2 regions of the Paeniglutamicibacter kerguelensis genome follow, and region 1 is predicted to be linked to the other one. Evidence: riboswitches for the same ligand, from Rfam matches in the RefSeq annotation. Region 1 holds a riboswitch; the other holds the start of a gene.
What was found. Region 1 has a riboswitch for glycine ahead of gcvP (aminomethyl-transferring glycine dehydrogenase). Riboswitches for the same ligand answer to the same signal wherever they lie in the genome.

Region 1 (3,413 bases):
CCGGTCCCGCCCGCCCCGCCTTTGCTCTGGCCAAGCGCTGCGGCTAGTGGTTGGCTGGGAAACATGAGTCAAGATGCAGTGCAACACGAGGACGAGCCGCACGATGCGGGGGTTGCGGCGCGGCTGAATTGGCTGCGAGCCGGGGTGCTCGGGGCCAATGACGGAATCGTTTCGGTGGCAGCGGTGGTGGTCGGCGTGGCCGGGGCAACGGCGGCCAACGGGCCGATCATCGCGGCCGGTGCCGCGGCTTCCATCGGTGGCGCCATCTCCATGGCCCTGGGGGAGTACGTCTCGGTCTCCAGCTCCGCCGATTCCCAGCTGGCGCTCATCGAAAAGGAGCGCCGGGAGCTCTCGGAGATGCCCGAGGTCGAGCTCGAGGAGCTTACCGCGATCTACCGGGCCAAGGGCCTGAGCGCGGAAACGGCGGCGCGCGTTGCCGGGGAGCTCACGGCCCACGACGTGCTCGCCGCCCACCTGGACGCCGAGCTGCACCTTGACCAGGACGAGGTTCTCAGCCCGTGGCATGCCGCCGTCGCCTCCGCGATTGCCTTTTCCGTCGGCGCGGTGCTGCCCTTTGCCACTGCGGTGTTCCTGCCCGGCCCGTTGAAGATCCCCGTCACGTTCGTTGCGGTGCTGCTCGCGCTTGCCTTCACCGGCGCGATGGGTGCCAGGCTTGGCGGTGCACCGATGCTGCGTCCGACGATCCGGGTCCTGGTCGGCGGGGCCGCGGCGCTTGTTGTCACGTTCGCGATCGGCTCCTGGCTGGGGGTCTCCGGCGTCGTGTAGCTGTATTCGCCCGCGCCGGATGCCGTGGCGTGCAAAAAGGTCCGCGGGGAGGATGCCTGTTGGCATTCTCCCCGCGGACCTTTTCGGAGGTGTTCCCGTGTGTACCCGTGCGGAGGCCGGGCCTAGCCGGCAACCTGCAGCGAGGTGTTCCAGTTGAAGTCGGCCAGGGCCGGGTTGACCTGCATGGCCATCATCAGCAGCTGGAAGCCTTCGAGCTCGCGGGCGTGGTGGATGCCACCGACCTCGAGGGGGCGCATGCCCGCTGCGGTGACGAATTCGGCCACGGCGGTGCGGGAGGCATCGTCGCCCGCAATGAAGATGTCCTGGGTCGCGCCGCCGGCGTTCCCGGCGGCCAGCGGGCCCGCGAAGTTGGTGTTGAAGGCCTTGACGACGCTGGCGGAGGTGAGCGCGGCGATTTCCTCGGCTGCGGAGCTGCCGTGGGCGGTGGTCAGCGAATCGAAGGTTGCGAAGTCGACCGGGTTGGAGATGTCGATGAGGATCTTCGCATCCAGCGCCGCGCCCTGGGCCTGGACGTATTCCTTGGAGGCGTCGAAGGGCAGTGCCAGGATGACGATGTTGCCGGCCGGGGCCTCGGTGGCGTTGCCGGAGGCGGTGCCCTGGCCGAGTTCGGCCGCGAGCGATTCTGCGGCCTCGGTGTTGCGGGCCAGGACCTGCAGGTTCTTGCCCGCGGCGAGTGCGCGGGTGGACAGTGCGCGGGCCATGTTGCCGGTGCCGATGATGGTGATGTCGATGGACATGGGTGCCTTCTTTCCGAAGAGTCGAGCGAGGAAGTTCTTCATGGTGTCCTCAAAACTTTTGGTTGAACTTTCAAGTAAAACACTAGACCTCCATTGATTGAAGCGTCAAGTGTTTGTCCGAAATTTCTTTCAGGGGAGCCGGTGGCGGCGAAAAATCGCTTGCTGATATGGGTTGGGGCGGTGCGTGTTGTTTAGCTCACGCATCGCCGGTAGGATGGTAAGCGTGCCTCGCAGGGGGCACAGCCACTGACATGCGGCGGGAGAGTCCCGCACAACGTAAGTTGGTCGGGCGCCGTAGGAGCAATTCCTCCCCGGGAAACTCTCAGGCCCCCGTACCGCCGCGAAGAGGCAACTCTGGAAAGTAGCAACATCGCCACGGCGGTGCGGCTCACCGAAGGTGCAAGCATTTGTTTCGCCGTCAAGCGAAGCAGTGCGGAAACTCTCAGGTCACAGCAACAGGGTCGGGGAGGGACTTGCAGCTCGTTCGGCGTGCACGCACGCCGATGACCCAATGGAGTTCCCCATGACCGTGACCCCGTCCGCTGAGTTCGTCGCCCGCCACATTGGCCCCCAGGGCAGCGACATCGACACCATGCTTGCCCAGCTTGGTTATTCCTCCCTCGACGAACTCGTCGATACGGCCGTTCCGGCCGACATCCGCCAGAGCGAGCCCCTGAACCTGCCTGCCCCGCGCACCGAAGCCGAGGTCCTTTCCGATCTCCGCGTGCTCGCCGGCAAGAACGTCATGAAGACCCAGATGATCGGCCAGGGTTTCTCCGACACCTACACCCCGCCGGTGATCCTGCGCAACATCCTTGAGAACCCGGCCTGGTACACCGCCTACACCCCGTACCAGCCGGAAATCTCCCAGGGCCGCCTCGAGGCACTGCTGAACTTCCAGACCATGGTCATGGACCTGACCGCGCTGCCGATCGCCAACGCCTCGCTGCTTGACGAAGCCTCCGCCGTCGCCGAGGCCGTGCTGCTGATGCGCCGCGCCAACAGGGCCAAGGGCACCGCCAAGACCGTGCTGGATGCCAACCTCTTCCCGCAGACCATCTCCGTGGTGCAGGGTCGCGCCGAAGCCCTGGGCTTCGAGGTTGAAATCGCCGACCTGACCGCGGGCCTGCCCGAGGGTGACATCTCCGGCATCGTGCTGCAGCAGCCGGGCAACAACGGCGCCGTCGTCGACCACGCCGCAATCATCGCCGCAGCCAAGGAGCGCGGTGCGATGGTCACCGTCGCCGCCGACATCCTGGCCCTGACCCTGATCACCGCCCCGGGCGAGCAGGGTGCCGACATCGCCGTCGGCAACACCCAGCGCTTCGGCGTTCCGCTGTTCTTCGGCGGCCCGCACGCGGCCTACATGGCAGTGCGCAATGGCCTGGAGCGTTCGCTTCCCGGCCGTCTGGTCGGCGTCTCCAAGGACTCCGCCGGCGCCCCCGCCTACCGCCTGGCCCTGCAGACCCGCGAGCAGCACATCCGCCGCGAAAAGGCCACGTCCAACATCTGCACCGCCCAGGCGTTGCTGGCGATCACCGCCTCGATGTACGCCGTTTACCACGGCCCGGCAGGCTTGAAGCGCATCGCGCAGCGCACCCACAACCACGCCCGCACCATCGCCACGGTGCTTTCCGGTGCAGGCCTGGAACTGGCCGCCGACGCCTTTTTCGACACCGTCCAGGTCAAGATCGCCGACATCGACGCGATCATCGCCAAGGCCGAAGAAGCCGGCATCAACCTGCGCCGCGTGAACGCCGACACCGTGGGCATCTCCACCGACGAGACCACCACCCCGGCACACGTTGCCGCCATCGCCGCAGTCTTCGGCGTCACCGGTGAAGGTTTCAAGGCCGAGGGCTTCGAGCT
Region 2 (3,413 bases), on a different contig from region 1:
GCTGCGGGCTGCGGCGAAGCAGCATGTAGCCGATGCCCAGTGCAACGAACCAGATCGGGGTGAAGAGCAGTGCCATCAAGGTGTCGGCCTGGGTGGTCAGTGCCCAGATGATGAAGCCGAAGAACGCGAGCACCACATAGGGCATGAACGTTCCACCGGGCATCTTGAACTTGCTCTCCTCGTGCAGCTGCGGACGGCGACCGCGGTAGACGATGTAGCTGACCAGGATGATCGACCACACGAACATGAAGCACAGCGCCGAGACAGTGGTGACCAAGGTGAAGGCCTCAGCCACCGAACCCTCGGCGTAGAGCAATGCCACGCCGGCAAGCAGGAACATGCAGGAGAACAGCAGTGCGTTGCGCGGAACCTTGGTCCGGGAGAGCTTCGCGAAGACCTTGGGAGCGTCGCCCTCCTCGGCCAGTCCGTGGATCATGCGGGAAGTCGAGTAGATACCGGAGTTTGCACTGGAGGTTGCCGAGGTGAGCACCACAAAGTTCACAATGCCGGCGGCACCGGCAAGGCCTGCCAGGGCGAACATGCCCACAAACGGTGACTCCTCGGCGCTGAACAGGTTCCACGGCTGGACCGCCATGAGGATGACCAATGCGCCGACGTAGAAGAACAGGATGCGGATCGGGATGGAGTTGATCGCACGCGGCAGGGTCGTCTCAGGGTCCTTCGTCTCGGCGGCGGTGGTACCGACCAGCTCGATGCCGACGAACGCGAACACGGCGATCTGGAAGCCGGCGACGAAGCCCATGAAGCCGGTCGGGAACATCCCGCCGTCGCTCCAGAGGTTCGTGAAGGAGGCTGTGACGCCGTTGTGCTCGAAGCCCGTGATGACCATGACCAGGCCAATGACGATCAGCGCGCCGATGGCGACGATCTTGACCAAGGCAAACCAGAACTCGGTTTCGCCGAAGTTCTTCACGCTCGGCAGGTTAAGTGCCACCAGCAACAGGATGCAGGCCACGGCCGGGATCCACAGCGGCAAGTCCTTCCACCAGTACGCCACATAGTGGGAGATCGCCACAACGTCGGCGATGCCCGTTACCACCCAGCAGAACCAATAAGTCCAGCCGGTGAAGAATGCCGCCCACGGACCAAGAATGTCCCCGGCGAAGTCGGAAAAGTTCTTGTAGTTGGTGTTGCTCAGCAGCAATTCGCCCATCGCGCGCATCACGAAGAAGAGCATGAAGCCGATAATCATGTATACGAAGATCACTGAAGGCCCGGCGACCGAGATGGTCTTGCCCGAGCCCATGAACAGGCCGGTGCCAATGGCCCCGCCGATCGCGATCAGTTGGATGTGGCGGTTGGAGAGCCCGCGCTCGAGGTGGGGCGCGGAACTGTTGTTGCTCATGCTGTTGCCTTCCAGATGGGTGCTGGTGCTTCGGTGGCATGCCGTGGACGATTCCCCAGCAGCATTTGCCTGCGCGGGCGAGGTTCTGACTCGCGTCCGCCGCATTGTTCTCCGAGGCAACCATTCCCATGCCGACGCACTTGCAGGAGTGCCCAGTGGCGGCGCGCGGCGAACTCCGGATCCAGCAAAGCGGGATCGCGGAGCAGGCCGGCGGGCGCGCCAATGGGCAGCCGGGCAGTGGCATGGGTGGGTAGCAACTTGGAGGAACTCCCGAATAGCGCGCGGGCGATGCCGCGCTGTTCTTTGGATCCTCCCCAATCTGTTTACTTACCTGAGAGTTTCCATCCCGACCCGAACAGGGTGGGACTTGCTCCTTCGGTGAGTACGGATTCGACCGTACTGCTTTCCAGATTCGCCTCTTCGTGGCGGTGCGGGGGCCTGAGAGTTTCCTGGGGAGGAATTGCTCCTACGGCGCCCGACCATGGCTTGGACGGGACTCTCCCGCCACGTGTCGACAGCGATATGTTTGTGATTGCAGTCACAATTTACGCTTGGCGTGCTCATGACGCAACTCACGAAACCCCCGCCTGCCGCGATGGCCAGGAAAAACATCACGCTGACATGGGATGGAATGGGATACGCAGTTGCGTCATATTTGCCAGGCGGGACACTAAGCCGCGTGGGCCGAGCAGATGAACGCCCACGCGCCGACAAACCCCCGACGCAACGCGCCCCTGCCCAAATGCCCTGCCTTCCACCACGGCACATCGTCGGCGACCAGGACGCGCACCTCGTTGTGAATCGGGCACGTTTTGAGTTTTCTCACGATAGTCACACCGGTATTTCGTCAGGACATTTCAAATTACGGGCGTTGCCAGTGGAGGGTCGGGGGCGCTTTCGGCCTGATTCACGGCAAACACAAAGTGGCGCTCCTGCATCGAATCGGCTCGCTTGTTCGTTGGACCTAATAGAGAAGCCAACGAATCGACCAACGGAGCCCCTTGCCTTCATTCCATGCGGCACCCTCCTCGGAGGTCACCACGACCCCCCAGCCCGAGCACACTGATGCTCGATCGGGTGTTCCGTTGCGCCACCGGACCATTGTGCTGCTGGGCATCGACGGGGCAGGCAAGACCACGGCCGCGACCGCCCTCGTTGCGGGAATCCGCGACACCGGCATTCGGGCCCAATTGCTCCGCAACCCGGCCGGGCGGCGCTGGATGTCCCGGGTGGCAGCACGGTTCGGCACCGCGTTGCCACCGACCTGGGCCAACCGGCTGGAGTCCGTGGTGCGATGCGTGAACGTCTTCGTCGCCCATACCCGGGCCTCCGTATTTCCCGGAACCACCGTCATGGACCGGCACTTGGCGTGCCAACTGGTACTGCGTTCGGTCCGCGGATTGCCGCGCGGCCGTCTTCTGCCCTGGATCATGGACCGACTTCCCCAGCCCGATGCCGTCATCTTGATCGACGTCCCCGCCGAAGTTGCACATGCCCGGATCCTTGCGCGCGGCGAAGACAGCGAGACGATGTCCTACCTGGTCTCGGCACGAGAGGCATATCTGGAGATTGCCGCGGCCAAGGGCTGGCACGTCGTTGACAGCTCCGGCATCCCGGAAAACGTCGCCGTCGACACCCTTCGGGCCGCATCGCACAATGCCTGAGCCGTGAAACGGCTGATGCCCAACTCTCCCGACCACGACCAATACCCTCTGACCGGCGCGTCAGCGAAACGGGCAGAGACCCGGCCGCTGGAGGCAACTTCAGCGCCAACTGCAAATCCACCCGCCGTCGATGATGTGCGCCCCTCCGACTTGGCCATAGGCAGATCGGGGATTCTTCAGTCCTGAGAAATATCCCCCACTTCTTCGGCCGATCCCGGGCCCGATCCACCTATTTTCGGTTTTGCCCACCGATTCCGTGCCGGAGTGACTGCATTTTTCGAATACGCGAAGAACTGCAAATCTTTCCGCTAAATGACTCTAGAAAGCGCTGGCAAAGTGCGGAAATGTAGTTCTCACGCAGAAAGAACGCCGGAACAACCCAC

Region 2: linked by a shared signal. The riboswitch ahead of cycA (D-serine/D-alanine/glycine transporter) and the one ahead of gcvP (aminomethyl-transferring glycine dehydrogenase) in region 1 are both predicted to bind glycine.

Annotation. Positions count from the first base shown of each region.
Region 1 is NZ_JAGIOF010000001.1:3,030,198-3,033,610, reverse strand. Features, by position in the region: gene JOF47_RS13930 (VIT1/CCC1 transporter family protein) at 64-786, shown strand; gene JOF47_RS13925 (NADPH-dependent F420 reductase) at 909-1,586, opposite strand; glycine riboswitch at 1,792-1,892, shown strand; gene gcvP (aminomethyl-transferring glycine dehydrogenase) at 2,068-3,413, shown strand, end outside.
Region 2 is NZ_JAGIOF010000004.1:220,567-223,979, forward strand. Features, by position in the region: gene cycA (D-serine/D-alanine/glycine transporter) at 1-1,366, opposite strand, end outside; glycine riboswitch at 1,783-1,880, opposite strand; gene JOF47_RS20410 (dTMP kinase) at 2,368-3,030, shown strand.